2 regions of the Pseudoalteromonas sp. SR41-7 genome follow, and region 2 is predicted to be linked to the other one. Evidence: predicted binding sites of a transcription regulator. Region 2 holds the regulator's gene; the other holds the start of a gene.

Region 1 (16,914 bases), on a different contig from region 2:
CTTTTCTGAATTTGTAATGTGCGAAAATATTTCATCTATCGAACTCGGTAATAGCTCTGATGTAAGGTTGTTAAAATTTGTTTTTATTGGGTTGTTTATATTCCTTATTGTTAGGAGGTGACTCTCTTTATTATGGAAATACAGAAGGAAAGTATATGTTAACTGTTCTGCAGCCTTAACATATGCGTTGTCCCAAACCTCTAGCATAAATTCATCGACCTTTTTGTCATCCTGGACGCCTGCATTTTTTAGGACTAACGTGATCTGAGATTTAGTGACTTTTGATTCATTATTTTTAAATAATTCTTCTAGTTCTTTATGTAGGTTAGTTTTGTATAAGTGCTCACCAATTTTGAAGTGAAAGAAAAAGTAAAAATAAGAGCCATTTTTCTCTCTCTGCCATAATGATTTACAAATATTTTTATAAAGCTCTGTTATGATATGTATATTTTCTTTCTTAGAGTGCCATATCAGAGTTCTCAAATGCTTTATTAAGTCAGGAATGCAAATATTAACTCTGTTCTTAAAATGTTCGAATTCAATTAAAAACCTACCGGATGTAAGCGGTTTATATGTATCGTCCCTTTTGCTCTCAACCCACACTATAATTTCATTTAATCTACTTAAAGATATATCATGTTTTGAATCACCAAGTAGCTGAAATGTTAGATAAGATAAGAAGTTAGCTGTTTTTGTATATTTTTCCTCGGGCGCTGTTTTAGGTAAGCTATATAAAATTTTATGTAGGCTATTAAGATAGGTATTCATACTTTCAATAGATTCATGGATATCTGAACTTTTTAATAAATGCCCAAGATCCCTAGCTTGACTACTTAACTCATTAATTTCTTGTTTTTTGATTAATCTAACTTTTTCAATATCCATTAAAACTGCAATTTCAGTGACTGTGATTTCATCTAAACTCTCAGTTTTTTCTAATATTTTGTCATATATATACGTTGTACTACTCAGGTTCTTAAATACGTATGCAAAATACCTAGAATACATTACTACGACATATGCAAAATAGGTAATGATAGTGATAAAGAGGAACGCTTTTAAAGGTATTGTTAAAAGCTCATGTGCCAAAAAAAAGATTAGCGAAAACAGTAAGTATATTAGTACTTTTGGTACTATTGAATTAGCTTGAATGGGGGCTTTGTCATTTAAGTATTTAACTACACTTTCAGAATCGTACTTGTCTTCCATCCATTGCAATGACTGTTGTGTTAGCGGAAGCGCGATAGCCGTTAGTGTAACTAACACTGTTGCTATATAAGTTATAATATTAGAAATGTTGGAGAGAGCGTTGTTCGCTGTCAACTCTAAACAGCTACCTGCGTATAGTTCACCTATAACTTTGAGTGTTAAGTTAATTGATTCCATTTATCTGATCTCCCTATCCACAGTTATCATTTACAGAAAATTGTTAACGCTCTATCGTTAACAATTAAGTGATAGTACTGCTATATGAATTACTCGGTCAATCAGCAAGTTAAGAGAGGTGAAATTATAGGCTTAATTAAAAGCTCATAACCATTTTTAATTTAAGATTAATAAAAAAAGCAAGCCACTAGGCTTGCCAAGAAGGGTGTGAATTGGTTTAGGCTCAAGCTCTAAGCTATTAGCTTTTCCGCAAGGTTCAATTCCATAATGGCTTTTAATAAACGGTATAAGTTTATTGATGCATCAATTTCTTCTTTACGGTTTGTTAAGCTTTCAATATTTAAGCCCAACGGCACGTCTAAATGTGCACAGCTTTTAAGTATTAAGTCGAGGTTTTCGCGGCAAATACGAACTGATTCGCTTAATGTATTGTCTGCATCAAGCATGCGCCATTTTGTAGCCTCTGGCACTGAGATACCCAACCATTGCATAAACTCTAAGGTTTTTTCGCCGCCGCACGGGGTAAACGTTAATATAATACGTTGAGGTGTAATACCCTGTGCTTTACATGTACGTGCGTAGCTAGTAATTAACTCTATAGTAGCTTGTGCGTCGTAAACAGCTTGCGATATAAAAAACTTACAACCCTGTGCTGTTTTTTCTATTAATCGTTCGTGCTCATTTCGTTTACTTGAATGGCGCTCGGCAATTGTAACGCCACCTAAAAAGAAATCATCTGATTGCTCAGCCAATGCTTTATACGCATCTGGCAGGCTTAGCTTTATATCGCCTACCGATGACGGGCTACCTACTAAAACTACATTTTGTAAATCGTAGTCGTTTTTAGTTTCACTTAGCCAATCTTTAAATTCGCCTACGCCACGCTGCGCCACACTTTTATAAGTAATTACATCTTGTGCAGATAAATTACGCAGTAAATGGCTGTATTCACGCGGATCAACGGTTTGTTTAAACGCAAACGGGCGCGCTTGATTGGTTCGACTGCTTTCGTCTTGAATGTCGTAAATTATTACGCCGTCGTATTCAATTTCGTGTAAGCGACCTAATAGCTTTTCTGCAATAGTTTTTAATTGCGCTTTATCGGTGCCTATTTTAGGCGGGGTAGTACCAATAAGATAAACACCTTGGTTGGTGTCCTCTATTTTCTCTTTTAATGATAAAGCCATAATCCTCATTCCAGCCAAGTGCGTTTTGATGGATTTAATATAGCAGCCATTTAGACGTCTAGATAGATTTATTTAGTGAAAATTTTTCAATTAACATGATGTTTATTCATAGTGCTTGTTCCCATAATTTATAATTGACACAGTTGTTTACATAATAAATTCCCTTGGGACTCTTATATTTATTGGCTTTGGGGCATAATCGAGGGTGAGTTAGTATTAAATCTAACAACAAATTTGCTCAATTTAAAAAGGGACAACAATGAAATTTAAATTATTAGCAACCAGCTTAGCGGTATCGCTGGCGTTAACGGGTTGCGCCATGCAACAAAACCAAAGCACGCAAACAACAGCACAACAAGAACAAGTAAATAAAGCTGATGACCGTGTTTTTTCACAAGATTACTTAATTGAAGAGCTAGAAAACGGCTTACGTGTCATGGTTGTTAAAACCGATTACCCTGATGTAGTGTCGCTGCAAATTCCGGTATCGGTTGGATCGCGTAACGAAGTTGAAGAGGGCAAAACAGGCTTTGCTCACTTTTTTGAACACATGATGTTTAAAGGCTCACAAAAATACCCTGAAGATGTGTACTCAGACATATTAAAAAATTCAGGTGTTGATAACCGCGCATATACAACAAACGATTACACAAATTACCATTTAAACTTTTCAAAGCAGCACCTTGATAAAGTACTTGAGCTTGAAGCTGATATTTTTCAAAATTTAACCTACACCGAAGAGCAATTTAGAACCGAAGCACAAACGGTAAAAGGTGAGTACTTGAAAAACAACGCGAGCCCAATTCGTAAATTATTAAGCGCTGTACGCGAAAAAGCGTTTGATAAGCACACGTATAAACACACCACTATGGGCTTTTTTAAAGACATAGAAGCCATGCCTGATCAAATGGCCTATGGTAAAGAATTTTTTGCCAAGTTTTATAAGCCTGAGTATGTGTCACTTGTCATTGTGGGCGATGTAGACCCACAAGCAACAATGGCAATGGTTAAAAAGCATTGGGGCAGCTGGAAAAAGGGTAACTATGTTGCTGACATTAAAGCAGAACCTGTTCAACAAGCACCAAAATATTTACACCAGCAAGATGAAGCGCTACCAGGGCATTGGTTACTCGTATCGTACAAAGGCGCTGCGTGGGAGCCTGCTAAAAAAGACAGAGCGGCGCTTGATTTAATCTCACAGCTTTATTTTTCTAGTAATTCAGATTTATATCAAGAGCTAGTGGTCGACAAACAAATTGCCAGCCAAATGTTTACCTATAACCCAGAGACTAAAGATCCGGGTTTATTACACGTATTTGTTAAAGTAGAAAACGCAGGCGATTTAGCCACTGCGCGCGATGCCATTAATCGAACTTATGCAAAAGCACGCACTGAGCTTGTTGATGAGCAAAAGCTAAGTGATTTAAAATCGAATCTTAAATACAGCTTTATTAATGGCTTAGATTCGTCGCAAGCGATTGCATCAACCCTTGCCAGCTACATGCATTTTGAGCGCGATCCTGAGGTTATAAACCAGCTGTATAAATCGGCAGATAACATCACCAGCGCAGATATTAAAGCCGTTGCTAATAAATACTTTACTGATAACGCACGTACCACATTAACAATGTCGGCACTTGATAAAGCCCCAGGTTTTGAGCAAGAAGTTAATTTAAATGCGCTTACTGCAAAGCTTGAACAAGCACCTGCGGCACCTGCATTTAAAGTACTTGATAAAACCAATAGCTCGCCGTTAATCGATGTTAACTTTTTATTCAATACCGGCGCGGCTGCCGACCCTCAAGGCAAAAAAGGTGTTGCAGCGCTCACTGCGGCAATGCTTGCACAAGGTGGCTCAGAGGCGACAAGCTATAAAGATATTCAAAAAGCACTTTATCCGCTTGCAGGTAGCTTTGGTTATCAAATAGATAAAGAAATGCTGTCGTTCCAAGGGCGTATTCATAAAGACAATGCAGCGCAGTGGTATTCACTTGTGAGCGATCAATTATTAAACCCAGGCTTTAGAGACGATGACTTTAAACGCCTTAAAAAAGAAATGATCGATGGTATTAAATCAGGCTTAAAAGCATCTAACGATGAAGAGCTAGGCAAAGAAGTGCTATACAGTGCACTTTACAAAAATCACCCTTACGAAAGTTACAACTACGGTGATATTTCGGATTTAGAAGCGTTGACGCTAGATGATGTTAAAGCGTTTTATAACATCGAGCTTACGCAATCTAAACTCACGGTTGGCTTAATTGGGGCTGTGCCTGCAAACCTTAAAGCTAAAATGATGAGCGATTTTGCAACGCTACCAAAAGGTGAGCAAAGCCGTTTAAGTATTCCTGATGCGCCAGTGCTTAAAGGTCATCATGCAACTATTGTAGAAAAATCGGCACAATCGACTGCTGTATCGTTTGGTTTTCCTATTGATACAATAAGAAGTAGCGAAGACTGGACAGCCCTTTGGCTTGTGCGTTCGTACTTTGGTGAGCACCGTAGTTCTAACAGCTTTTTATATGAGCGCATTCGTGAAACTCGCGGCATGAACTACGGCGATTACGCATACATTGAATATTTTCCACGTGGTATGTTTCAAACCAAGCCTGATGCAAACCTAGGGCGCTCTGAGCAAATTTTTCAAGTGTGGTTACGCCCACTTCGCTCTAATAACGATGCGCACTTTGCAACACGTACAGCCTTGTTTGAGCTAGATAAGCTAATTAAAAATGGTATGAGCGAAGGTGATTTTGAAGCTACGCGTAACTTTTTAATTAACTTTGTGCCGCAAATGGTCGCAAGTCAAAATCGCCAATTAGGTTACGCACTTGATAGCGAATTTTACAACACAGATAGCTTTGTAAGTTACGTTACTAATAAACTTAAAACGCTAACGCTTGCTGATGTTAATCGCGTTATTAAAGAAAACTTACAAACAGACAATGTTCACTATGTATTTATTACTGGTGACGGCGCTGATATGCAAAAACGTTTAGCATCGCAGCAAACATCACCAATGATTTATAACACTAATAAACCTGCTGAATTAGTGGCTGAAGATAAAGTGATTGCTGATTATAAATTAGCAATTCCTGCAAAAAATATTGAAGTGATGAAAGTCGATAAAGTATTTCAATAACTTAAGTGTTTTTTAAGCGTTAAAATAATGCCTCGGTGCTATAAGCATCGAGGCATTTTTATTATTTAATAATGAAACTTAATAAACAGTTATACCTAATAACCAGAACAAATAACTAAGGGATTAACACCTTAGTGGTTAAATCCGTTAGACTTGGGAAAAGGCTATTTTATATCAACTTAAGGCAGTGCAGTATTATGCGTCATGCAATTTGGCAACAGCTTCGCGACGAAGCTAACGATGTAGTAAAACGTGAACCATTATTAGCAAGTCATGTTTATTCATGTGTTTTAAATCATGATTGTTTAGGTTCGGCATTGAGCTTTATTGTTGCTAATAAGTTGGCTGATGCGGTGGTATCTGCATTCACTATCCGAGAGCTGTTTGACCAAGCATTTGTAAAATGTGACCGTATGCTATCTTTTGTTGCTGAGGATATTAAAGCGGTAAAAGACCGCGACCCTGCATCAGAAACCTATCTTACGGTTATATTAAATCTAAAAGGTTTTCATGCTATTCAGGCGCACCGTTTGGCTAATTGTTTGTGGCAACAAAATCGCAAAGAGCTAGCGCGCTTTATTCAAAGCCGTAATTCTGAAGTGTTTGGGGTCGATATTCACCCAGCATGTAAAGTGGGTAAAGGCATTATGTTTGACCACGCAACCGGTATTGTTATTGGTGAAACAGCGGTAATTGAAGATAACGTATCAATTTTGCAATCTGTAACGCTTGGCGGTACAGGCAATGAGCAGGGCGATCGTCATCCTAAAATTAGAGCAGGCGTATTAATTGGCGCGGGTGCTAAAGTACTTGGTAATATTGAAGTAGGTGAGGGCGCACGAATTGGTGCGGGCTCAGTTGTACTTAGCAATGTTCCACCACACACAACCGCTGTTGGCGTACCCGCTAAAATTATTGGTCGACCGGATTGTGAGTGTCCGGCGCAAAGTATGAACCAAAATTTTTTAGCAAATCCTGAGCCTGAAAACGAATCGCACACGAGTGCAATGTTATAAGTAACTAAAAATAATAAAACTTAAAAGGAATTAACATGAACAAGAATAGTTTATTGGCTCTAGGGATTGGGTTTATTGCGGGTGTAGGTTTAACTTGGAGCTACTTTAATGCAGCTTCAAGTTATCCGGAATCTGTTAAGTCGCAGCCAAGTTATGAAAAACAGAAAAAGCTTCATACTGAACAACAAAGTAATGAGGTATTGAGTAATACAGGTTCAGCACCTGAGCAAGTCGCTAGTATAGAGCCCGCTGAAGTCTCGCCTACAACCAATTCAGAAACCCAAATGCTTGATGAACTACCTTTAGAAGAGCAAGTAACTCAGCTTAAGCAGCAACTCGCCGAACAGAAAGCGGCGCTCAAAAGTGTTTTAAAGAAAATGAGGGGCCTTCAGATTTTGAGCAGATTTTACGTGATAAATTTGAAAATCAAACGCGCGATGAAGAATGGGCTTATCGTACTGAAATGGCATTACAAGATTTTTTATTAACAGCTGATTTATCAATTATTCCTGACGTTGTTAGTGCAAAATGTAAAAAAACAGTATGTGAATTTGAACTTGCCGCCCCTATTGATAACGACACATTTGGTAATGCTCAATGGCGAGAGCTAAACGATAAGTTGATGGAACAAGAGTTTTGGCAACAATTTAAAAGCACTACCTCCACATCGAGCGATAGCGAACTTAAAATGTTGCTAAGTACAGAGCTTTAAATAATTTGTGATTCTATAGAGCCATCGACTAACTCTGTAACTAAAACATCGCCTGTTTTAATTTGCCCCACAGATTTAACTACTTTTCCTTGCTGTGTTTTAGTGATGCTATAACCGCGCGCTAAAACATTAAGCGGACTTACCGAGTCTAACCTGCTTGCTTGCAGTGCTAAGCTATTATTCGCTTGTTGTAACTGATGCTGTATAGCTTGGTTTAGCCTAGCTTGTAATTGCGAGAGTTGATGGCTTGCTGAAGCGAGTTTTTTATCAGGTGATTGGCGCATCAAACGCGGCGTTAAGTTATTGAGTGTGCGTTCTTGCTGATATAAACGATTACGCATAGCTTGTTGCAGCGCAATGCTTAGCTCATCCAAACGTTGTGATTTTTGACTAAGCTGACTACGCGGATGACACAAATTAAGGCGGTGTTGTAACTGCGTTTCTAGAGCGCGTTTATCGGCAATGTCGTGCTTAAACGCGTTAGATAAACGATTAACCAATTGCGTTACTTTGTTGTGTAACTCTTGCGTATTTGGGCTTACAAGCTCAGCTGCGGCTGATGGAGTTGCTGCACGAACATCAGCAACGTAATCGCTAATGGTTGTATCTATTTCATGGCCTACTGCACTTACTATAGGTAATTCACTTTCAAAAATAGCTCGTGCGAGCTGTTCGTGATTAAAACACCATAAATCTTCAAGTGATCCGCCGCCTCGTCCTAAAATAAGTACGTCAACTTCATCACGAGCATTAGCTAATTCAATTTGATTAATTAAATGTAGGTGTGCTTCTTTGCCTTGTACCATAGCAGGGTAAATGATTACCTCTAGCTGCGGCGCACGGCGTTTAAGTACCGTTAAAATATCTTTTATAGCAGCGCCGGTTGCAGAGGTAATAACACCAATACGATTAATTTTTTGCGGAAGTGGTTTTTTATACGCAGAGCTAAATAATCCTTCGGCGGCCAAACGCATTTTAAGTGCATCGAATTCTTGTTTTAGCTGACCTTCGCCGGCCGGTTCCATATGCTCAACAATAAGCTGGTAGTCACCGCGAGGTTCATAAAGTGATACACGCGCTTTTACTGTAACTTGCGCGCCATTTGCAGGGCGATAGCTTTGGTTGCGATTATTCCCACGCCACATAGCGGCTTTAATTTGTGCTTTATCGTCTTTTAACGAAAAGTACCAATGTCCAGATGCAGGGGTAATAAAGTTAGAAATTTCGCCCGTGAGCACTAAAGATGCAAAACCTTGCTCAAGAATTGTGCGAATTTCTCTATTAAGGCGTGAAACGGTGTAAACCGCCTGCGAAGGCTTCGAAAACATAAAAAACAACCTAAAACTATTTATAAAGCAAGGGTCTATTGACCTTTGTAGATTAAAATTTGTTCAAACTAGGGGCGATTTAATCGCGGCGCGAGGTTTGTAACCTAGTGGGCTAAGTAAAAACCGAGTAACAAAGAGTTAATCGCCCCTAGGCTGAACCCTTTGGTCAGCGCTTGTTTGGAATTGATGCTACGTTATCGCCTATTTATGGGGAATAACCACACTGCATAGGCTCTGCCTTGCCTAAATACCTAACAAACTGCTGCAAATTTAACCTTGAAAGGCTAATAGACCCTATATTATCATAAATATTTGCGAAATATTATTTACTCATGCCAACAACGCTGTTAAAATTTGGCCGCAATTCCTTATCTTAGATCCACATGTGAGAAGTTGCCAAAATGCTTAGAATCGCTAAAGAAGCTCTTACCTTTGATGACGTACTTTTAGTACCTGGTCATTCTACTGTTTTGCCACACACGGCAAATATTTCAACTCGCTTAACGCGTGGTATCAAACTTAACTTGCCGCTTATTTCAGCATCTATGGATACTGTTACAGAAGCTCGTTTAGCTATTGCCCTTGCGCAAGAAGGTGGTCTTGGTTTTATTCATAAAAACATGACTATTGAAGAACAAGCGAAAAACGTACGTAAAGTTAAAACCTACGAAGCAGGTATTGTTTCATACCCTGTAACGGTTACTGCCGATTTAACAATTGCAGATGCAATTGAGCTTTCGCACGAAAAAGGTTTTTCAGGTTTTCCGGTTACCGACAGCAATAATGTGCTTGTAGGCATTGTTACTAGTCGTGATATGCGTTTTGAAACTAAGCTTGAACAGCCTGTTTCTACCGTTATGACCAAAAAAGAAAAGCTTGTTACCGTTAAAGAGGGCGCAGCACGCGAAGAAATTTTAGGCTTAATGCACGAACACCGCATTGAAAAAATCCTTGTTGTTGATGATGAATTTAAACTCAAAGGCATGATCACAGTAAAAGATTACCAAAAAGCCCAAGACAAACCTGACGCATGTAAAGATGACCAAGGTCGTTTACGTGTAGGTGCTGCTGTAAGTGTTGGCGCAGGTACTGATGAGCGTATTGCTGCATTAGTAGAAGCGGGTATTGATGTTTTACTTATCGATACATCGCATGGTCACTCTCAAGGCGTTATTGACCGTGTTACTAAAACTCGCAAAGAGTACCCAAACCTACAAATTATTGCAGGTAACATTGCAACGGCTGAAGGTGCGATTGCACTAGCTGATGCCGGAGCGGATGCAGTTAAAGTAGGTATCGGCCCTGGTTCTATCTGTACTACACGTATTGTTACCGGTTGTGGCGTTCCACAAATTACCGCTATTTCAGATGCTGTTGAAGGCTTAAAAGGTCGCGACATTCCTGTTATTGCTGATGGTGGCATTCGTTTTTCTGGTGATATTGTTAAAGCACTTGTTGCTGGTGCATCGTGTGTAATGGTGGGTTCTCTTCTTGCTGGTACAGAAGAAGCACCAGGTGAAGTTGAATTGTACCAAGGCCGTTATTACAAATCTTACCGTGGTATGGGCTCATTGGGCGCGATGGATCAAAAAGAAGGTTCATCAGATCGTTACTTCCAAAAATCAAACGAAGCAGACAAGCTAGTACCTGAAGGTATTGAAGGTCGCGTAGCTTACAAAGGTCCTATTGCAACGATTATTCATCAGCAAGTGGGCGGCCTACGAAGCGCTATGGGCTTAACGGGTTGTGCAACAATTGAAGAGCTAAATACAAAACCACAATTTGTACGTGTTACTTCAGCAGGTATGGGTGAGTCGCATGTTCATGATGTGCAAATCACTAAAGAAGCACCAAATTACCGCTTAGGTTAAGCAGCGTAATTAATTTAATATACTGGGCTTGCTTTGCAAGCCCTCTTTTTAGTCGTTTACATTAACAAACGGCATTTAGCATCAGACTTTACGAGATACTCCATGAGCAAAGATATTCACGATTCACGAATTCTCATTTTAGACTTTGGTTCACAATACACTCAATTAATCGCCCGTCGTGTGCGTGAAATTGGTGTTTACTGTGAACTTTGGGCATGGGATGTGACTGAAGAGCAAATCCGCGAGTTCAACCCACAAGGTATTATTCTTTCTGGTGGTCCAGAATCAACAACACTTGAAAACAGCCCGCGCGCTCCTGAGTATGTATTTAATGCAGGCGTGCCTGTGCTAGGTATTTGCTACGGCATGCAAACAATGGCAGCTCAACTTGGCGGAAGTGTACACAGCTCTGATAAAAAAGAGTTTGGCTACGCACAAGTTGAAAAAGTAGGCAGCTGTGCATTATTTGATGCAATTGAAGACCATATTACTGATGGCGGCAACGGCATACTTGACGTATGGATGAGTCATGGCGATAAAGTAATGGACATTCCAGCTGATTTTACAACAACAGCTAAAACATCTACTTGTCCACATGCTGCAATGTCTAACGAAGAAAAGCGTTTTTACGGCGTACAATTTCACCCAGAAGTAACGCATACTCATCAAGGGTTACGTTTGCTTGAGCGTTTCGCTATTGATATTTGTGGCTGTGAAAAATTATGGACTCCTGCAAAAATCATCGATGATGCTATTGAGCGTATTAAAGAAACTGTAGGTGATGACGAAGTTATTTTAGGTCTATCTGGTGGTGTTGATTCATCAGTTGTGGCTATGCTTATTCACCGTGCAATTGGCGCAAAGCTAACATGTGTATTTGTTGATAATGGTTTACTTCGTTTAAACGAAGGTCAGCAAGTTATGGACATGTTTGGTAATAAATTTGGCTTAAACATTGTTAAAGTTGAAGCTGAAGAGCAGTTTTTAAATGATTTAGCTGGTAAGTCAGACCCAGAAGATAAACGTAAAGCCATTGGTCACACGTTTATTAATGTATTTGATGAGCAAGCCAAAAAGCTTAAAAATGCGAAATGGTTAGCGCAAGGTACAATTTATCCTGACGTTATTGAATCTGCGGCATCTGCCACAGGTAAAGCGCATGTTATTAAATCTCACCACAATGTGGGCGGATTACCAGATGACATGAAAATGGGCCTTGTTGAGCCATTGCGTGAATTATTCAAAGATGAAGTGCGTAAAATTGGTCTAGAACTTGGTTTACCGTACGACATGCTTTACCGTCATCCTTTCCCTGGACCAGGCTTAGGTGTACGTGTACTTGGCGAAATCAAAAAAGAGTACTGTGATTTACTACGCCGCGCAGATGCGATTTTCATCGAAGAGCTACACAAAGCTGAGCTTTACCATAAAGTAAGTCAAGCGTTTACTGTATTCTTACCAGTTAAATCGGTAGGGGTTATGGGCGATGCACGTAAGTACGATTGGGTTGTATCACTTCGTTGTGTAGAAACAATCGACTTTATGACAGCACGCTGGTCACATTTACCATATGAGTTTTTAGGTGTGGTTTCAAACCGTATCATTAACGAAATTGATGGTATTTCTCGTGTTGTTTACGATATTTCAGGTAAACCACCTGCAACTATCGAATGGGAATAATTAATTTTAGTTTTAATTAACTAATTTTAAGTGATTAAAAAACGGCGAATTAGCATGCTAATTCGCCGTTTTGTTTATTTAAAAAGCAGTTGAACTAAAAGAGTGATTTTTCTCTTTACCTTTGGCGAAACTTCTCTATAATTCGTCGTCATTGCAGGGGCGTAGTTCCAATTGGTAGAACAGCGGTCTCCAAAACCGATGGTTGGGAGTTCGAATCTCTCCGCCCCTGCCATTTCTTCTTTACATCGTTTTTATTACTTCTTATATTGTTCAAATGTCTAATCTACTGAGTTGTTATGCATCCACGTTACGCAGCTATTTTTGATATAGAAAATCTTGAACTCAATCAGCATTATTGTTCTCAAGCAAATGACCAAGCAGATACTTTATCGCAAAGCACGACAGCTAGTTCTTTAACGATAAATGAGCAACTATTTGCAGACATTAAGCTCAGTGCAGGGGCTATTATTGTAAATAGCGTTGTACAGGGTAGTGAGATGCAATTAAACGACAATCAGCTTACATTGCCAACCCCACAGCTTACCGCCTCTGAGAAGCGTGCTTTATGGGCTTTAATGAGTGAACACCTTGATAAACTTTAAATCAGTAGATGAAACTGCAATACCTCAATTAATGGCCATCGAAACAGCATGTCATAGCCATCCGTGGACTTTAAATACAATGAGTTCATGTATAGGTGGGCGCTATTTTAATGTTGCCGCATTTGATGAGATGAGCATGATTGGTTTTTATATTGGTGAAAAAGCAGGGCCTGATTTTACGCTTATGGATATTTGTGTAACACCAAGCCACCAGGGTAAGGGTATTGCAAGGCAGTTGTTAGCCCAGTTTATTGAATATGGTGAACAGCAAAATGCTGAAAACCTCTTTTTAGAAGTACGCGAATCTAATACGCGGGCTATTGCGCTATACGAGAACGCTGGCTTTACAGAGATGTCAGTGCGTAAAAACTACTATCCAAGTGATAATCCGGCCAAAAATGGCTTTGAAGACGCTATTTTAATGGGCATGGCATTAGGTTTAAACTTTTCATAATTAAAGTCGGTGGTTAGCGTTTTAAGCATAGAGCACTAACGCACCGAACTTGTACTATTTTGTAAGTTTTCTTTTAGGTTACTTTGCCACTAATTGCTTGCTCAATGGCTGCTATTAATTTATTTACCAGCTCGTCTCTTGGCACTTTATTGTTACTTTTTAAATTTTCTTCAAGTGCCGCAGCGCTGTGATAAATTTCATCAAAATTAAAGCACCCAGAACTACCTTTAATACTGTGCGCTATACTTTTTAATGCTTCCCAGTCATTACAATGTTGCAGAGTTTTAACTTCTTCTAAATAAGTAGGTAAGTTGGCTAAATAGTTATCAGTAATTTGCTGAAACTTTTCGCTTTTTAATAAGCTGTCCCACTTATTTTGATTATCCTTTTCAAGATGTAGGTAGCTTACGAGTACATTTTCCAGAGCATCTTTATCAATGGGTTTAGCGAGTGCTTTGTTGCAGCCAGCTTCTAGGTAAGTGCCTATATCGTGGTTCATTACATTAGCAGTAAGGGCAATAATGGGGCCATCGTATGCTGCATGACGAAGCATTTTAGTCGCTTCTAATCCGCCCATTACAGGCATTTGCATATCCATTATAATAAGCTGATAGTCATTAACGAGTGCCATTTCTACAGCTTGTGCGCCATTACTAGCAATATCGGGTTCAAGGCCCCAAGTTTGCAGTAATAATTTAATTAATAGTTGGTTATCAGGGTTATCCTCAGCGACTAAAATATTAGCCTCAAAGTTATTGGTCGCAAACGATAAGAGAGGGTCTTTCTCTGGTATTAACTGGCTTTCTTGCGTTAAAAACTCAAGCATTGGTTGATCATCAGATAACTGACACGACACCCTAATTGTAAAGCGGCTACCAACGCCAACTTCACTTTCAAGCGTTACATCGCCACCAAGTAACAGTGCTAAATTTTTAGAAATACACAACCCAAGGCCTGTACCACCAAAACGACGTGTGGTTGTGGCATCGGCTTGCTCAAACGGTTTAAACACACGCTCTATTTGATGCTCAGACATACCAATGCCGGTATCTTTAATTACAAATTCTAGCTTTTGACTTGCTTGTAAATAATGCACGCAAATAGACACACTGCCATTTTCGGTAAATTTAACAGCGTTATTTGCAATATTTATAAGTATTTGTTTTAAGCGGGTCACATCACTATAAATGGTGCGAGGTAGCGGCAGTTGGTAATCAATATTAAGGGTTAATTGTTTTTCTTGTGCCAGTGGTTGAATAATCGATTCAATGTCATGCACAAGCTGCACTACGTTTAACGCAGACAAATCGACAGCTAGCTTTTCAGCTTCAATTTTAGATAAGTCGAGTATATTATTTATTAACTCTAGTAAGTGTTTTGAATTACGTAAAATAGTGCTTAGATGTTGTTTGTCGTTGGCTACTTTGTCGTTGTGGAGTAATTGCTCTGTAAAGCCCATAATAGCCGTAAGTGGCGTTCGTATTTCGTGACTCATATTAGCTAAAAAACGACTTTTAAGCTGATTAGCTTGCTCGGCTTGGCCAATTGCAAGCTCTAGTTGGCTGTTCATGGCTTCAAGTGCTTTAGTACGACTTTCTACTTTATCTTCAAGGTGATGTTTATATTCTTCAAGCTGCTGCTGGTAGTGTCTAATTTGATTAACCATGTGGTTAAAGTCGTTAAACAAAACACCCACTTCGTCATTTGTATGAGCTGGTAAGTGCACCGACAAATCGCCATCACCAACACGGTGGCTTGCAGCACCTAATAATTCAATTGGGTTAAGTAATAAATTACGTACCACTATAAAAATTAATATTGGCAGGGTGATTATCGAAATAATAACAATTAAGCCTGTTATTAGGCTTATGGCTTTACCAGATTGATAAAGCACACCTTTGGGAATGGTTGAAACGTAATAATATCCACCGGGCATTTGTACGGCAAAAATCATTCGCTCTATTTTATCTATGCTTGAGAGTTCAATGGTAGAAAGCATGCCTATATCGGCAAGATCATGTACTTGGTTAAGTTCATATTCGCTTATGTATTGGCCGCGCATGTTGTAGTCGGAGCTAAATAAAATTTTCCCGTCTTTGGTCAACATTAAATTAAGTGTGTTGTTATATGGCGCTTCTAAAATACTGGAGTTGAGTATTGAAGGCTCTATATGTATTACAATAAAACCAAGCTGCTGTGGACGTTTCAAGTAGTAATCAACGCTGTCAATTCGTTGAATGAAATATAAGCTCGTGGTGCCATCGTCCTTTTGAATCATAAATTGCTGTGTACTTAAATTACTTTGCAATACTCGATTAAAAAATGGATAGCTTTTAGGCGCTGTTGTTAGGTTATTAGAGTAGTAGGCATCACTTTTCCCACTTGCTGAAACTAAATTAATGCTAATTATATCTGGATAAGCTTCGCTGTAACTGGCAAATACATCCATAAGCGCGCCAAGTTTTCGGGTGTAATTACCGTTGGCACTAATATCGTTTGCTAAAAAGTCACTAAGTACTGGCGAATTTGAAAGTAGTTTTGCAGTAGAGTGAAAAGAGTCGATATAGTTGAATATTTTTTGCTGTTGTTGCTCAACAAAACGGCTCATTATTAAATCAGCTTGTTTTTGTGTTGAATTAGTGACATTGGTGAGCGTAAAGCCACCTAAAAATAGCAGTGGCAGAATAACAAGAGGTGTTATATACCATAATAATCTTATACTTAACTTACTGGTTTTCATGACCAAACGACTTATCCTCCATGCAATCTGCCAATAATATGCGTTACGACCTGATTACACAAGCTTATAGCGGTCTTGGTGGCTAAATTACAATCATTAGTTGCATGATCTTTAGCTCTTTTTTTCTGTTTAAGTTATATAAATTTAACAAATTACACTGAATAATATTAATTCAGTGTTTAAAAACTTACATAGTTTTACATCTTTTAAAGTCAATAACTAAAGTTGATGCATTGCCAGGCGTGACATTAAAAGGACACGTTGACAGTCTAAGTCCAGCAAGTGGTGTAAGTTACTCCACTATTGGTGAGCATAATGCAACAGGCAACTTTACTAAAATAGCGCAGCGCCTACCGGTAAAGATTAGTTTAGATGCTAAGCAGCCTTTACTTAGTCAACTACGTGTTGGAATGTCCGTTGTACCTACTATTGATGTTGTTAAGTAACTACTCATTTTTATTTAAACGATCTACGAGCAAATTGTAGGTCGTTTAAATATTGCTTGCTGTACACATTTATTTTAAAGCTAAGATATTTTTAAGTAGATAGCACACTTTTATACCGACTCCTGTTACAATTGCCATTATTAAAAAATCAACTATTGACGCTTTATTATCAGCTGTTTGCAACGTGAAAATCAGCGAGAATAGCAGTTAATTACGATCAACATAACGGGTTTACTCGCAGACGCTTATTAAAATGCATTCAACCCCGCATATAAACTAAAAGAATTTATCAATGGCAGACCAGACTATTATCAATGAAATCAGCAAGCGAAGGACCTTTGCTATCATCT
Region 2 (16,914 bases):
GCTGCTTTGCAATTCTTCAATGAGCCTCATACGCTGTTGTAAATTTTCCTTTCTTTTATCTAAGCTTCGTATTTCACTTATTTTTTTATCTAGCATGCTAATTTCTGAGCTTAAATAATTATTCTTTAAGTTTTGACCGTCTTTTAAGGCACTATAAAAAGAGCTTAATAAATACATACTTGCAAAACAAAGTATAACGACACCAACAAGTATAGTTACAAATTTCTTTTTCGATTCTTCGCGTTGTGATTCACGCCAAGGCAGTAGATTTATATGTGGCATGTTGAAAAACTCCTTAATGCCAACCCTGTTGCAATTGCAAACTGCGTTTTGTGACGCTGCATTATATTACGGTCTACCTTTGGGGAAATTTCCATATTTACAAAAGGCTCTGCAACAACTGAGTGGATACCGAGTTCTTCAATAAGCAATCGGTCGATACCTTTTATCATCGATGTACCGCCCGTTAATACAATATAATCTATTTGCTCTTTACCACTGGTTGTTAAAAACATTTGCACAGCTCTGCGAACTTGTTGAAGTAACGAAGTTTGAAAAGGGGCTAATACTTCAAAGGTATAGTTTGGCGGTAAATCACCTGATGTTTTGCCTATTTCGGCTTCATCAAAGCCTTTATTATAATAAGCAACAATACTATTTGTATATTGATCGCCACCAAAAACTTGGTCACGGGTATAAATGGTTTCCCCAGCTTGCACAACACTCACAAGCATTAAAACTGCGCCAATATCGACCACAGCCACACACTTATTAAATGCATCGCTAGGTAATTGTTGATAGTAAACGTCCATAGCACGGCTCAATGCGTAGCTTTCTACATCTACTATTTTGGCCTCTAAATTTGCGGCTTCTAAAGCGCCCACCCGTGCTTCAACACTCTCAGTACGAGCAGCCGAAAGCAAAACATTCATTTTGCTAGGATCGGCCTCATTCGTCGAAAGCTTCTCAAAATCGAGGCTCACTTCATCAAGTGGGTAAGGGATTAAACTATCAGCTTCAATTTCAATTTGCGATTCAAGTTCAGCATCTGTTAACGATACATCCATGAAGATCACTTTTGTAATAACTGTTTGGCCAGAAACAGCCACTGCAGCAGATTTTAACGACTTCGGTAATTTTTTTCTTAATTTTGTAATAACGTTACCAATCGCTTCAATATCTTGGATTGTGCGCTCACTCATCGCACCTTTTGGCATCGGCTCAATTGCAAGTGCTTCTAGTCGAAATCCAGTTTCAATTTCACGTAAAAGCACCGCTTTGATAGAGTGCGATCCAATATCAATTCCTACCATCATCGGGGACGGTTTTTGAAATAGTTGACTTAGCATGTTTCAACTTGGCCTTTGTTTTAATAATAAACAAGTTATAATTTTTATCTGAAAAAATATTATTCATTTTTTAATCAATATATACTAGCAGTCAAAACTCGCAATTGGGAGTCCATTTAGGGAAATATAAGTGATTTTATTAAAACGAACTTTACAATTTTTTATCATTTGTGTGTTAATTGGTCTGATCACTTTGGTCAGTCTTTATTACTACGTTAAACCTGATATCCCCAGTGTGCAAGTTTTAAAAGACGTGCAATTACAAACTCCTATGCAAGTATTCACAAAAGATGGGCTTTTAATCAATCAATTTGGTGAAAAGCGTCGTATTCCAGTGACTATTGATGAAATTCCTCAAACACTCATTAATGCATTTTTAGCGACAGAAGATAATCGATTTTACGATCATATAGGCATAGATCCTATAGGTATTGTGCGTTCGGCTATTGTTCTTATATCTACCGGCGAGAAAAAACAAGGCGCAAGTACTATTACTATGCAGCTTGCTCGTAATTTCTTTTTAACTCGCGAAAAAGCATATATTCGTAAAGTTAAAGAAATATTTATAGCGCTACATATTGAAGGTGTATTAACAAAAGACGAAATTTTAGAGCTTTACCTTAATAAAATAGAATTAGGTAATCGCGCTTTTGGTATTGGTGCTGCAGCACAAGTTTATTACGGTAAGGAGTTAAAAGATTTAACACTTGCACAAATGGCGATGATTGCAGGTTTACCGAAGGCCCCTTCAGCTTTAAACCCAATTCGTAACCCAACGCGTGCAAAAGCACGCCGAAATGTTGTTTTAGGGCGTTTATTAACTGAAAATTATATTACTCAAGAAGAATATAACGAAGCAACGAGCCAACCTATCACCGCTTATTTTCATGGTGCTGAAATAAATTTATACGCCCCGTATATTTCTGAAATGGTGCGCGCTGAAATGGTCTCGCGTTATGGAATAGATAAAGCTTACAACTCAGGTTTTAAAATTTTCACCTCGGTAGAGTCTAAAGTTCAAAAAGCAGCGCAAAACGCACTTGTAAATAACTTACATAATTACGATATGCGCCATGGTTTTAGAGGACCAACAGATGTTTTATGGGACCCTGAAACACAACCTGCTTTAACTGAGCAACAAATACTCAATAAATTACAAAGCGTAAATGAGTTGGGTACTTTGAAAGCAGCAGCCGTGCTTAGTGTTAATGATAAAACAGCGTCGGTATTACTTAAAAGTGGCGAGCGCACAACTCTTACTTGGGATAACTTAAAATGGGCGCGTAAATATATTACTCGTTACCGCCAAAGTTTTGCTCCAAAAGCAGCTACAGATATTTTAACGCCAGGAATGCAAATATGGGTGCGTAAAAATGAAGATGACAGCTACTTACTAAGCCAAATACCAGAAGCATCAAGTGCTATTGTGTCACTCGACCCACAAGATGGCAGAATTAAAGCTATTGTAGGTGGTTACAGCTTTGAGCAAAGTCAATATAACCGAGCGGTACAAGCAAAGCGTCAAGTAGGTTCTAATATAAAACCTTTTATATATTCAGCAGCACTTGAAAAAGGTTACACGCTTGCGTCTATATTAAACGATGCTCCTATAAACCAATGGGATAAAAGCCAAGGCGTAGCATGGCGTCCCAAAAACAGTCCTGCTGTATATAATGGTCCGATAAGAATTCGCCGTGCTTTAGCACAATCTAAAAACGTTATTTCGGTGCGCTTACTACGCGGCGTTGGATTACAACGTACAGCTGATCATTTATTAAAGTTTGGCTTTAAAGATTCAGACATTAATCGCAGTGAATCACTAGCACTGGGTAGTGCTTCCATTACTCCACTTGAACTTGCTCGTGGCATGAGTGCATTTGCCAATGGTGGCCACTTAATTGAACCTTACTTTATTTCAGAAATTCAAGATGCTTACGGTAATGTATTGTTTAAAGCAAACCCTGCCCTTGCCTGTGACGAAGAGTCTTTACCAACACATAATGAATTCTCACTTCATAATAGTAGTGATGAAGTGGAGCCAACAAAAAAATGTGCACCGAGAATTATTTCTAAGCAGAATGCATTTTTAATTGCTGATGCAATGCACAGTGGTATTTGGGGCGGCGGTAGTTGGGCCCATAAAACGGGTTGGAGTGGTACAGGTTGGCGCGCACAAGCTTTAGAACGTCGTGATCTTTCGGGTAAAACAGGCACAACTAACGATTCTGTAGACACCTGGTTTAGTGGCTTTAACAGTAAAGTAATGACTTCTGTGTGGGTGGGCTTTGATAACCCAGGTAACGCTCTTGGCCGTTCTACGTACAATAACAACTTAGATAGCAGCCAAATATCTGGTGCTGAATCGGGGGCTAAAACAGCGCAGCCTGCATGGATTGAATTTATGAAAGCCGCACTTGAGGGAACACCTGAAGCGCCAATTGAGCCACCTGAGGGGCTTGTTTCGATTCGTATTGATTTAGCCACTGGTTTGCTAAGCCACAAAAATGACTACACCAGCCGCTTTGAATACTTCGAAAAAGGTACTGCACCGACAAAGTATGTGCTATCTCAGCCAAACGATATATTTGAAGAAGACACAAAAACCGAAGAAGAGCTATTTTAATAATATCTCTGTAATACAAAAAACGGCAGCTTATTTAAGCTGCCGTTTTAATTTAAATAATGGCTTATTTTAAGTTTTGAACAAGCCAATATAAGTCAGAGTGTACACCCGCAGCGGTTACTTCTTTCCCAGCCCCAGGCCCCTGAATCACAAGCGCGTTATCACTATACCATTTGCTATTAATTACAAAAATATTATCGCCAGGTGTAAGGTTTGCTAACACATCTCCATTGGTCACATACGTAATTCCTACTTTAGCGATAACTTCAGTTTTTGTTATATCTAATAGGCCTGTGTATCTCAGTACTGAGTTATTAGCTTTTGCTGTATCAGCATGCTCTTCAATGAACGCATCTAGCTGGGCTTTATTGTTTAGAAAGTCTTCCCAGCTTCCTAGCACAAGATCGCCGGGCATTAATGCCGATAAGCTAATATCATCAAGCTCAAGCTCTATACCTAACTCTCGGGCTAAAATAAGTAACTTACGCTGCATATCTCGTCCAGATAAATCCTCGCGAGGGTCAGGCTCTGTGAACCCCATTTTCTGTGCTTCTAATACCAACTCAGAAAAAGCAGTGGTACCATCATACTTACTACATAACCACGAAAGTGTACCCGAGAACACGCCTTCAATACGCGTAATTTTATCACCACTATTTTGCAAATCAGCCAAAGCAAAATTGATAGGTAAGCCTGCACCTACACTTGTATTATATCGCCAATGTAAATTACGTTCGCCAAGGTTACTACGAAGTGCTTTATACCAAGAAGTAGGTGCTGTACCTGCATATTTGTTAGCACTAATTAAATGACAATCTCGGTCTACAAAATCTGTATATAAAAAGCTAAACTGCTCACTTGCAGTAATATCAATTAACACTTTATGTTCGTAGTCAAGCTCGCTTATCGCATTAAGTAAATCCGCAGCTTCATAGCTATTCGCCTCATGCTGCCATTGAGTTTTCCATTGCGATATATTTATGCCACTTGCATTAAATAACATATGTTTAGAGCGAACCAGCGCTACCAATTTAATACTAAAGTCGTCTGATAAACGCTCAAATTGTGCCGATAACTGCTCAATAAAAGCATCGCCTACATTGCCAAGGCCCGCAACTATAACGGCTATTTCTTGGCCTTTATTGATTAGCTTATCGTGTAAGGCGCTTTGTATATCGCTATCTATAAATTGGTCTGTTAGTAATAAAACATAACCATTATCTTGATGCACAAAACGCGGTTTTATAGTCTGCTCAGCTAATACTTCTAAAGCTTGCAGTTTTAATACGCTAACGTCTTGCTCAGGGGCAATAATTGCACAGCCATTTAAATTTGACTCACTAATATTAGCTCTACCAGCAAAGTAATTAATAACTTGATATGTTTGTGCAGCCGGTACTACTAAATACACTTCACCATTATGGTTAAAATGATGAAGGCTATGCTGAATAAGCTGACTAACGCTTGCGACCTCACCTTCACTTAATCCTTCAACCATTAACAAATCAACATTTTGCAGCGTGGTTATAAAACGCTTTTTCTTTGCTGAACCTTCTTTTACTATATCTGTTGGGCTTGCTTGCACATCAAAACTACTACGAACAGCTAGCTTAATATCTGTGTTTTTAAGTGGCGATAGTGTTTTTGCATGTAATACAGGGTTACCCAAACGAGCTAATATATTAGCTTGTCCGCGACAAATTTTGCCGTACTTAATCGCCTTTTTTACCTTTCGAGGATCAGTGCTAAACACACCCTGTGTATCGGTCCAAATACATACCTGCTTAGCATCACAGTAATTTGCAAGTAGTGTTGCACTATAATCGCTACCGTTGCGTCCAAGTGTTACGGTCTCACCTTTCGTATCGGCGGCAATAAACCCAGTAACAACATTTATCTTATTAGGTAAAATTGACTGTCGACATTGCTGCGCATTTTGCGCATGCATTAATTCACCATCGTTTAAGGTAAAAAGACTACGGGCATCTTGAGCACACGCCTCAATATTTAGCTGCTGTAAATAAGTAGCGAGTAAACGTGCTGACCACAGTTCCCCGTGCGCAAGTAACGCAGCCTCTTTTAGCTGCTCAGCTTGAGCAAGTTCTGCAATATTACTAAGCTCGGTATTTAGTGTTCTAAGTGCGCAGCGCTTTAAATCAGCTTGTAATAACTGCTCAATTAAATCGCTTTGATGGTTATTTAACTGCAGTAAAATATCAGCGACAGCTTGCGTGTCTTGCATCTGATAACTTTGCCACAACGACACAAGTGTATCTGTAGTTTTACCTGCAGCAGACACCACAACACAGTCGCCCGGCTGAGTATGCCCAATAATTATTTTAGCTACGCTTTGATAGCGCTCACTAGAGCTTAAGCTTGAACCACCAAATTTATGTACACAATTGACCATATTTATACCAATTCGCTTAATTAAGTTGTCTATTTTGAGGTAAGAAAACCGTATCGATAACAAGGCAAAAATTTCGTTATTTAGTTGTTCTATATTAGGAATTTTTAACGATGTTATCGTGCGGTTTAATCCCTCAAATTGATTAGGTATTATTGCGGATTGGTATTAATTACCAAAGCGCTGGACGGGCTGCACTTAATTTAACGTTTCCACCAGAAGTGCCAGCACCTTTGCCTACACGGCCAACATTTTTATTTTGCCCTGGTTTTACAAGTTCAAATACTCGTTCAAAGTCAGCTATTAAATCGTGTATATCTTCAATCCCAACCGAAATACGAATAAGCGTATCGCCCACACCCGCTTCTAAACGTGCCTTTGCCTCCATACCTGCGTGCGTCATAGTTGCAGGGTGACAAATTAAGCTCTCTACGCCACCTAGTGACTCAGCTAAACTAAACGTTTTAAGGCTAGTTAAAAATGCTGCCGCGTCGTTTATATCGCCTTTAATATCAAAACTAACCATGCCACCAAAGCCAAGTTGTTGTGCTTTAGCAAGTTCATGTTGAGGATGCGACTCAAGTCCAGGATAGTAAACTTGGCTTACAAAATTGGAACTTTCAAGGTACTCAGCTATTGCTAGCGCATTTTCTTGGTGCTGCCTTAAGCGCACATTTAAAGTACGTAGACCACGAAGCGTTAAATAACTATCAAAAGGGGCGCCCGTAATACCAATATTATTTGCCCACCAAGCAAGCTCATCACCAAGCTCTTGTGTTGCAGCAATAACAGCGCCGCCCACTACATCTGAGTGCCCGTTAATATATTTAGTAGTTGAATGCACCACAATATCTACACCAAACTTAATAGGGTTTTGTAAGGCAGGAGACAAAAACGTGTTATCTGCGGCAACCAATGCACCGCATTGCTTAGCAACATCGGTAACCGCTTTAATATCGGTTAAACGAAGTACTGGGTTACTTGGAGTCTCTATCCAAATAAGCTTAGGTTTAATTGCTAAAATTTGTTGAAGGCTTTCTTCTTTTGTTAAATCTAATACTTCAAGCTTCAATAGTCCGCGTTTTTGTAACGATGTAAATAAACGATAGCTTCCACCATAACAATCATGTGGAATTACTAACGTGTCGTCACTGTTAAGTAGCTGAGTAGCTAAATGCACGGCAGCCATACCAGTGGCCGTAATTATGCCACGAGCGCCACCTTCAAGCTTAGCAAGCGTCTCTGCTAAAATATCACGATTAGGGTTACCACTGCGGCCATAATCATACTCACGCTTAGTATCAAAGTCGGCAAACGAATAAGTCGTTGATAAATAAATTGGCGGCACCACTGCACCATGATGTTTATCAGCATCAACGCCGTTACGTACAGCAATGGTCGCTTTGTTTTTTTCGCTCATATTCGTCACCTGATTAATTTGGATGTTTAGACGTCTAAAAGAGTAAGTTATCCGTTTTAATAAGTCAAAGGATTTTAAAGCTCTAGATGGCTAAAGTTAGGTAAGGCGTTTGCTAGTATCACATTTTAGCTCACAAAAGTGAGCTTATTTTTACATCCCAAATAGGCTTATTAAGATAGATCGGTATCTATTATTTGACTATCTTTTTTAAATCGATAGAATTTCACGCATATTTACACGCTTTTTATACCGTGTGAGAAATTAATAATCTGAGGCAACGATACATCTTATGGCTAAATGGAATGGTGAGTATATTCACCCATACGCAGAACACGGGAAAAAATCAGAGCAAGTTAAAAAGATCACCGTTTCGATCCCACTAAATGTATTAAAAGTTTTAACGGATGAGCGTACGCGTCGTCAAATCAACAACCTTCGCCATGCAACAAATAGTGAATTGCTATGTGAGGCGTTTTTGCATGCATTTACTGGCCAACCTTTACCAAATGACGATGACCTACGTAAAGACAACGCAGAAAAAGTACCAGAAGAAGTTAAAAAGATAATGCAAGAAATGGGTTTAGAAGTGCCTATTTTAAACGAAGAATAAATCGTTACCTTTTTAATCAAAAAACCTCAGCATTGCTGAGGTTTTTTTGTTTAAGCGTTATATATTACGCCATATAGTTTTCAGGCAAGTCAATTTGCGCAACACCCGACTCTACCGCAGCAAGTGCTACAGCTTTAGCTATACGCGGTAGTAAACGCGGATCCATTGGTTTTGGAATAATATACTGCGCACCAAACTCTAGCTTATCTACGCCTGCGGCTTTTAAAACTTCTGCAGGTACAGGCTCTTTGGCAATACTACGAATAGCCTCAACTGCAGCAATTTTCATTTCATCGTTAATCGCGCTTGCACGTACATCAAGTGCACCACGGAAAATAAACGGGAAACATAAAACATTGTTAACCTGGTTAGGGTAATCAGAGCGCCCTGTTGCCATAATTAAATCGTTGCGTGCGCCGTGAGCAAGTGCAGGATCGATCTCTGGATCTGGGTTTGAACATGCAAACACGACCGGTTTTTCTGCCATTAGTTTTAAATCTTCGGCAGCTAACAAGTTAGGACCCGAAACACCAACAAACACATCAGCATCTGCAATTACATCTTGCAATGTGCGTTTATCGGTATTGTTAGCAAAAAGCTGTTTATATTCATTTAAATCATCGCGACGAGTATGAATAACACCTTTGCGGTCAAGCATATAAATGTGTTCACGCAGTGCACCACACTTAATTAACAGTTCCATACACGCAACTGCAGCAGCGCCTGCACCTAAACATACAATTATTGCATCTTCAATTGATTTACCTTGTACTTCTAGTGCATTTAACATGCCGGCAGCCGTAACAATGGCGGTGCCGTGTTGGTCGTCATGAAAAACAGGAATGCTACAACGCTCTATTAATGCTTTTTCAATTTCAAAACACTCTGGTGCTTTAATATCTTCAAGGTTAATACCACCGAATGTGTCAGCAATATTGGCAACCGTGTTAATAAAGTCTTCTGTTGTTTTGTGCTTTACTTCAATATCAATAGAATCAAGCCCTGCAAAACGTTTAAACAATAACGCCTTGCCTTCCATTACTGGTTTAGACGCTAAAGGACCTAAATTACCCAAGCCCAAAATTGCAGTACCATTAGTGATAACCGCAACCATGTTACCCTTACCGGTATATTTATATGCATTTGCAGGATCTGCGGCAATTTCACGTACAGGCTCAGCGACACCTGGGCTATAAGCTAGGGCTAAGTCTTGAACTGTTTCAGCTGGTTTTGTTAGCTCAATGCTAATTTTACCAGGTACGGGATGTGAGTGATAATGTAGTGCTTGTTCACGAAAGTCAGACATAACGCGATGGTATCCTGCAATTTAAGTTAAAGTGAGAGGTGGAGTCTTGGGGTACGATACCCTTATTATTTTTAAATTCCAAGCAATATCAGGTCTATCCTGTTATATGCTATATCCTTTAATTTTAAGAGGTTTTTCAGTAACTTTGCAGGATTATATAAACATTTGATAAATAAAAATTCACCAAAAAAGTAAGTTTTGAGGTGCGTTTATGTCTATTACAATATTAAAAAAATGTATGTTTAACGCATCATCATAAACTTAAAATAACAGCCTACTACACTACTTTAAAAACAGATAAGCCCACGTTAGCTACTTTTATCAACCTAGTTAAAATTTGTACTATTTAAAATATAGAGAATATCTATCGATTTGTCTGTAAAGGTTTATGCATACTCAGAATAAGAATAGGAAATAGTTATGCAAGGTGTGATGTAGCTCGAGCAAGCTAAATAAGATAAGAAGTGGTAAATTTTAGACACAAAAAAAGCACCCTAAGGTGCTTTTTTTAACTAAACAGCAATAATTACTTCTTGCTGCTAAGTGCACCGAAGCGCTTGTTGAAGCGATCAACACGTCCGCCAGTGTCTAAAATCTTTTGCTTACCAGTGTAAAACGGGTGACACGCAGAACATACGTCTAAGTGAATGTCTTTACAAAGAGTTGAGCTAGTTTCGAATTTGTTTCCGCATGAACATGTTGCAGAAATTACTTCGTACTTAGGGTGAATACCTTCTTTCATAGGAACCTCTAGTTAAGGCCGCATCGCTCTCCAAACCCGAAGTCTGGCACCATACGTCGTTAAAACAAATTTGTTGGTGGCGGATTTTATCCAACAACCTTCCCCTGCACAAGTATTTATTTATCTTTTCGCTAAAAAAGTGAACAATCTCTTTCTCAAGTACTATTGCTAGTAGGTTTTTAGCGGTATTTTTAGTACATTACAGCATTAATTTTACGGGTTGAGTTGTTATGAGTTTTGTTGAAGTTGCTATTAAAGTCCCGCTTCCACGCACCTTTGATTATAAAATAGAAGAGCAGCTCAGTGGCTTATCAATCCCAATACTTCCGGGCATGCGGGTTTTAGTGCCTTTTGGTAATCAAAAAAAAGTGGCTGTTGTTCTGGGCATTAAAAACAGTACCGACGTCCCTTTAGATAAAATTAAGAATATTATAGAGGTAATAGACGACACCCCTATTTTAAGTGCCCAACATTTAGAACTCCTTAGCTTTACTGCGCGCTATTATTGCTATCCCTTAGGCGAAACTATTCATATAGCGCTACCGAGTGTACTTCGCCAAGGTGAATCGCCAGATAAAACCAGTATTAATATGGTTGCCCTGACAGAAAAAGGTGCAAAAGTACCGTCATTAAAAGCTAAAACACAGCTCAATTTATTAAAGCAGTTATCGCAATCGGGGAAATCATCGTTAACCGAATTAAAAGCTCTTGGCTTTAGTAAAAAAACAATCGATAGCCTAATAGATAAAGAACTCATAACACAAACTATTGAGCACGATAACCAATGGCAAAGTGTTGCTCCAACTGTCGGTAGTAAACCAGTACTTAATAAAGAACAAGCGGTTGCCTGTACGGCAATAAATCAAAGTAGTGGATTTAGCAGCTTTTTATTAGAAGGCGTAACTGGCAGTGGTAAAACAGAAGTGTATCTACAGTGCCTAGAAGAAGTACTCAAACGTGGCGAGCAAGCATTAGTATTAGTGCCAGAAATAGGCTTAACGCCACAAACTGTAAACCGTTTTCGTCGCCGCTTTTCTGATACACCCATTATGCTTTGGCATTCAGCCCTTACCGACAACGAGCGATTGCAAACATGGCGTTTTTGCGAAAAAGGCAGTTGTGCAATAGTTATAGGCACACGTTCGAGTATTTTTCTGCCATTTTTAAAACTCGGTATGATAGTTGTCGATGAAGAGCACGATTCATCATTTAAGCAACAAGATACCCTTCGTTACCATGCTCGTGATTTGGCCGCATACAGAGCTTTTCAGCATAAAATACCACTTATATTAGGCAGTGCTACACCCGCACTTGAAACACTTCACAAAGCAATTAATAACAAATATCAGCTACTAAGTTTAACCGAGCGCGCGCAAACTGCGACAGATAACCAATTTAAGTTACTCGATATGAAAGGCCAACCCGACCAAGCAGGTATTGCACATGCAAGCCTTGCAACTATGCGCCAACACTTAAATCGCGGTAAACAGGTTATGGTTTTTTTAAATCGCCGAGGTTTTTCACCCACTCTTATTTGCCATGAATGTGGCTGGCTAAGTGAATGTAAACGCTGCAGTACCAGCGCCACATTTCATAAAGCGATTGGGCAAATGATTTGTCATCACTGTGGCGATCAATACCCTGTTCCTCACCAATGTCCTGATTGTGGAAGTACGCAAATATTTCCAAATGGCAAAGGTACAGAGCAAATTGAAGAGTTTTTATCGACCGAGTTTCCAGATACACCCGTTACTCGCATAGACCGCGATTCAACTCGCCGTAAAGGCAGCCTTGAAAAAGCACTAGATGAAATAAACCTAGGCGGTGCACGCATTTTAGTAGGCACACAAATGCTTGCCAAAGGCCATCACTTTGCAGATGTAAGCCTTGTTATAATTTTAGACGTAGATAGCGGTTTATACTCATGCGACTTTAGGGCAACAGAGCATTTAGCACAGTTAGTTACTCAAGTCGCGGGGCGAGCTGGGCGTTCAGGGGAGCCTGGGCAAGTATTATTACAAACACACTTTCCAGAACACCCGCTTTTACAAGACTTAGTTAATAATGGTTACCAAGACTTTGCTCGCTTTGCACTGAGTGAACGCGATGATGCAGACTTACCACCCATTACAAATATGGCTATTGTCCGTGCACAAGGACACAGCATTAAGCTAGTCGTCGATTTTTTGACGGATTTGGTTCCTGTGAATGGGGTATCTGGTATACAATTGCTCGGTCCGATCCCTGCTCCACTTGAAAAAGTCGCAGGTATGTATCGTTTTCAATTACATATTCAAGCGCAAGATCGTCGCATATTACATCAGTACCTTGCGCAAATGGTTGATTATTTAAGTTCAAGTAAACTTGCACAAAAAGTACGCTGGAGCTTAGACGTAGACCCTATAGACATGATTTAGGTTAAGGCCAAAATAACACCATGGCACAGCACGATTATATTAACAAAAAGCCTGCAGGCAGAAACAGTAAAAAAAACGCACCCGCTAAAAAACCATTTCCTATTCTTTTAGCTGTCATAGCCATCTTACTCGTCGGTGGTTTTGCTTATACATTATGGTTTATTAAAAGTAATGCAGATCCAAAACTTGTCGAAAAACAAGCAAACCCCACTGCGCCCGCAAAAGTAGAAGTGGTTATTCCACGCACACCAGAGTTTATTAAAGAAATTAGAAACCACGAGATTCAAGTTGAAGTGAAAGAACTCGAGCAAAAAGGTCCTTACGTTATGCAGTGTGGTTCGTTTAAAACCCACGCACAAGCGGAATCGCTAAAAGCTAAAATAGCATTTGCAGGCCTCATTTCTGAAATAAAACAGGCTGAAGGCAGCAATGGTACTTGGTATAAAGTGCGCTTAGGCCCATATAAAACCAAACGCCAAGCCGAAAGTGATAAAAACAAACTTAAACGTGTAAAAATAGTCGGCTGCGGAATTTGGGGCTGGACTTGAAAATAAACCATTCACCCATATAACCTCTTCATAATCGTTTTTTACGAGTTGCCTCTGCAGCTCGATGATGAGGAATAACATGACTACTATCGTAAGTGTACGCCGTGGCGACAAGGTTGTAATTGGCGGCGATGGCCAAGTGTCTCTTGGTAATACCGTAATGAAGGGCAACGCCCGTAAAGTTCGACGTCTTTATAATGGCAAAGTAATCGCTGGTTTTGCCGGCGGTACTGCTGATGCCTTCACTCTTTTCGAACGCTTTGAAAGCAAATTAGAAATGCACCAAGGAAACCTGACTAAAGCCGCAGTAGAAATGGCTAAAGATTGGCGCAGCGACCGTGCACTTCGAAAACTCGAAGCTCTGCTCGCTGTTGCAGACGAAACAGCCTCTTTAATTATTACCGGTAATGGCGATGTGGTTCAACCTGAAAACGACCTAATTGCAATTGGCAGTGGTGGTAACTTTGCACAATCAGCTGCAACCGCCCTTTTAGAAAATACAGATTTAAGCGCTCGTGAAATAGTAGAGAAAAGCTTAACTATTGCAGGCAACATCTGCGTATTTACTAATAACTTCCAAACAATCGAAGAATTATAATAGGAACTATCATGTCTGATATGACCCCAAGAGAAATTGTTCACGAGCTAGATCAGCACATTATAGGTCAGGCTAAAGCAAAAAAAGCAGTGGCTATCGCACTTCGTAACCGCTGGCGCCGCATGCAACTCAAAGAAGATTTACGCAGCGAAGTAACACCAAAAAACATTTTAATGATTGGTCCAACCGGTGTAGGTAAAACAGAAATTGCCCGCCGATTAGCAAAACTTGCTAACGCACCCTTTATTAAAGTAGAAGCGACTAAGTTCACTGAAGTTGGCTATGTTGGTAAAGAAGTTGAGACTATCATCCGCGATTTAGTCGATGTATCAATTAAAATGACTCGTGAACAGCAGACTAAGAAATTTAAACATCGCGCCGAAGAAGCAGCAGAAGAGCGCATTTTAGATGCCCTTTTACCACCAGCGAAAGATCAATACGGCGAAACGCAGCGTGATGATAACTCATCAACTCGCCAAGCGTTCCGTAAAAAGCTACGTGAAGGTCAGCTAGATGATAAAGAAATTGAAATCGATTTAGCACAAGCACAACCAAACGTAGAAATTATGGCGCCTCCTGGTATGGAAGATATGACCAACCAGCTACAAAGCATGTTTCAAAACATGGGCGGCGATAAGCGCACTAAGCGTAAACTAAAAATCAAAGAAGCCTTCAAACTATTAACGGAAGAAGAAGCCGCTAAATTAGTAAATCCTGAAGAGCTAAAAGAACAAGCTATTTTTGCAGTAGAGCAAAACGGTATTGTGTTTATTGATGAAATAGACAAAATTTGTAAGCGCGGCGATTCTTCAGGTCCAGATGTGAGCCGAGAAGGTGTTCAGCGCGACTTACTACCGCTAATTGAAGGTTCAACTGTAAATACTAAGCACGGAATGGTTAAAACTGACCATATGCTGTTTATTGCCTCTGGTGCGTTTCAGATGGCAAAGCCATCAGATATGATCCCAGAGCTACAGGGCCGCTTACCGATTCGAGTAGAACTTGAAGCACTTACTGCAGATGACTTTAAACGCATCCTTACAGAGCCTCATGCATCGCTTACCGAGCAACAACGAGAGCTGCTTAAAACTGAGCAGGTATCGATTGAGTTTAGCGACGATGCAATTGAGCGTATTGCCAAAGCAGCTTGGCAAGTTAACGAGAAAACCGAAAACATCGGTGCTCGTCGTTTACACACTGTAATGGAAAGATTGATGGAAGAAATTTCATACGATGCTTCTGAAAAAGCAGGCTCGTCATTAGTAATCGACGCCGCTTACGTTGAAAAACACTTAGGTGCACTTGTTGAAGATGAAGACTTAAGCCGCTTTATTCTATAAAACGAATATAAACGTTATACTAAAAGCCTCCAAATTGGGGGCTTTTTAATGGGATATATTAAATGAAACACGTAACAAAAGTGCATTACCACAGTGTGAGTAAAAATCTAGATGTTTACTTTGATGATGACAGTAAAGCTGTATTTAGCTGTGAGTTTTTACGTGTACACTCCCCTTCAGCTGAAGTGCAGGGCCATGGCTCTGGCCCAATGAAGCTAGTACTTAATAAGCAAGCTGTAGGAATAAAAAGTATTGTACCTGTTGGGCATTACGCACTTCGTCTAGATTTTGACGATGGCCATAACAGCGGACTATTTAGCTGGCGCTACTTTGAAAAACTACAACAGCAACAAGATATATTGTGGAGTGAATATTTAGCGCGGGTAACTGAACACGAAAAAAGTAAAGATAGCGTGCCTATAAAATTTGTTCCTTAAACTTTATAGGCCCGTTCTATTAAGCGTTATTAAACCTTAAATTTATCAATTGCAGTGAACAGAACGCGAGCCTGCTCAGAGACCTCTTCACTTGTTTGCGCATTGTTAGCGGCATGTTCAGTTGCGTCTTGTGCAATATCGCGAATTCTTACTACATTTTTATTAACCTCTGATGCCACTTGGCTTTGCTCATCAATAGCAACCGCTATTTGAGAGCTCATTTCCATTATTGTTTGTACATCTTCAGTAATTGCGCCTAATAGCTCACCTGCTTTAATTGCTTGCGAGGCACTTTCATCACCTTGAGAGCGACATTTGTGCATAATACTCACCACTTCTTGAGTACGCTGCTGTAAGGTACTTATAATACCTTCAATCTCACTTGTAGACTCTTGAGTACGCTTTGCTAATGAACGAACCTCATCTGCAACAACAGCAAAACCACGACCATACTCACCAGCACGGGCCGCTTCTATTGCCGCATTAAGTGCAAGTAAATTTGTTTGATCTGCAATCCCTCGAATTACATCAAGCACTGAACCAATTGTTTCACCATCTTTTTCAAGTTGCGACACTACATTTGATGCATTCCCCAGCGAATCAGATAGGGCCCTAATGTGCTTAACGGTAGAATCTACTTCACTACGCCCTTGTTGTGCACTTAAATTTGTTGACTCTGCTTTTTTCGCAGCCGCCTCAGTATTATGTGAAATATCCTGAATCGTCGCCTGCATTTCGGTGGCTGCAGTTGCAACCATGTCGGCTTCATGTAGTTGCTCTTGCATACCAGAGCTTGTTGCTGCGGTACTTTGTGATAAATGCTCTGTTGCTACATTAAGCGTGTTTAAAGCACCATTAACTTCGTTAATTAAGTTCTTAAAATCGCCTATTAAGCTATTAAAGTCGACCGTCATGGTGGTAATTTCGTCTTTACCAGTTTGCTCTATCATCACGCTCAAATCATTATTACGGCGAATATCGTTAATGGTGTGATAAACCCGCTCAATAGGTACGATAATGGAGTGGCTTGTAAAATAAACGAGTGCTAATACAATCACACCTGCAATCAAAAATACCAAAATAGCTAAAAATTGAGCCTGCTCTACACTTTGCTCTA

What was found. The regulator MetJ, encoded in region 2, represses methionine synthesis genes. The targets are predictions, from matches to a motif close to TAGACGTCTAGACGTCTA.
Positions count from the first base shown of each region.
Region 1: a site for MetJ is predicted at 2,617-2,634, ahead of H5092_RS01285 (methylenetetrahydrofolate reductase). Genes of this name have one in related genera too.

Region 1 is NZ_JACJEF010000001.1:272,432-289,345, reverse strand. Features, by position in the region: gene H5092_RS01290 (hypothetical protein) at 1-1,386, opposite strand, end outside; gene H5092_RS01285 (methylenetetrahydrofolate reductase) at 1,617-2,573, opposite strand; gene H5092_RS01280 (pitrilysin family protein) at 2,833-5,715, shown strand; gene cysE (serine O-acetyltransferase) at 5,913-6,731, shown strand; gene H5092_RS01270 (hypothetical protein) at 6,767-7,219, shown strand; gene H5092_RS20580 (hypothetical protein) at 7,195-7,443, shown strand; gene xseA (exodeoxyribonuclease VII large subunit) at 7,440-8,771, opposite strand; gene guaB (IMP dehydrogenase) at 9,173-10,642, shown strand; gene guaA (glutamine-hydrolyzing GMP synthase) at 10,745-12,322, shown strand; tRNA gene H5092_RS01250 (tRNA-Trp) at 12,478-12,554, shown strand; gene H5092_RS01245 (hypothetical protein) at 12,619-12,924, shown strand; gene rimI (ribosomal protein S18-alanine N-acetyltransferase) at 12,911-13,378, shown strand; gene H5092_RS01235 (ATP-binding protein) at 13,452-16,118, opposite strand; gene H5092_RS01230 (multidrug transporter) at 16,361-16,564, shown strand; gene prfC (peptide chain release factor 3) at 16,857-16,914, shown strand, end outside.
Region 2 is NZ_JACJEF010000008.1:65,071-81,984, reverse strand. Features, by position in the region: gene H5092_RS12530 (PilN domain-containing protein) at 1-282, opposite strand, end outside; gene H5092_RS12525 (pilus assembly protein PilM) at 270-1,349, opposite strand; gene H5092_RS12520 (penicillin-binding protein 1A) at 1,480-3,972, shown strand; gene metL (bifunctional aspartate kinase/homoserine dehydrogenase II) at 4,037-6,382, opposite strand; gene metB (cystathionine gamma-synthase) at 6,552-7,799, opposite strand; gene metJ (met regulon transcriptional regulator MetJ) at 8,089-8,409, shown strand; gene H5092_RS12500 (malic enzyme-like NAD(P)-binding protein) at 8,474-9,715, opposite strand; gene rpmE (50S ribosomal protein L31) at 10,242-10,457, opposite strand; gene priA (primosomal protein N') at 10,688-12,874, shown strand; gene H5092_RS12485 (SPOR domain-containing protein) at 12,895-13,422, shown strand; gene hslV (ATP-dependent protease subunit HslV) at 13,502-14,020, shown strand; gene hslU (HslU--HslV peptidase ATPase subunit) at 14,032-15,360, shown strand; gene H5092_RS12470 (gamma-butyrobetaine hydroxylase-like domain-containing protein) at 15,423-15,797, shown strand; gene H5092_RS12465 (methyl-accepting chemotaxis protein) at 15,827-16,914, opposite strand, start outside.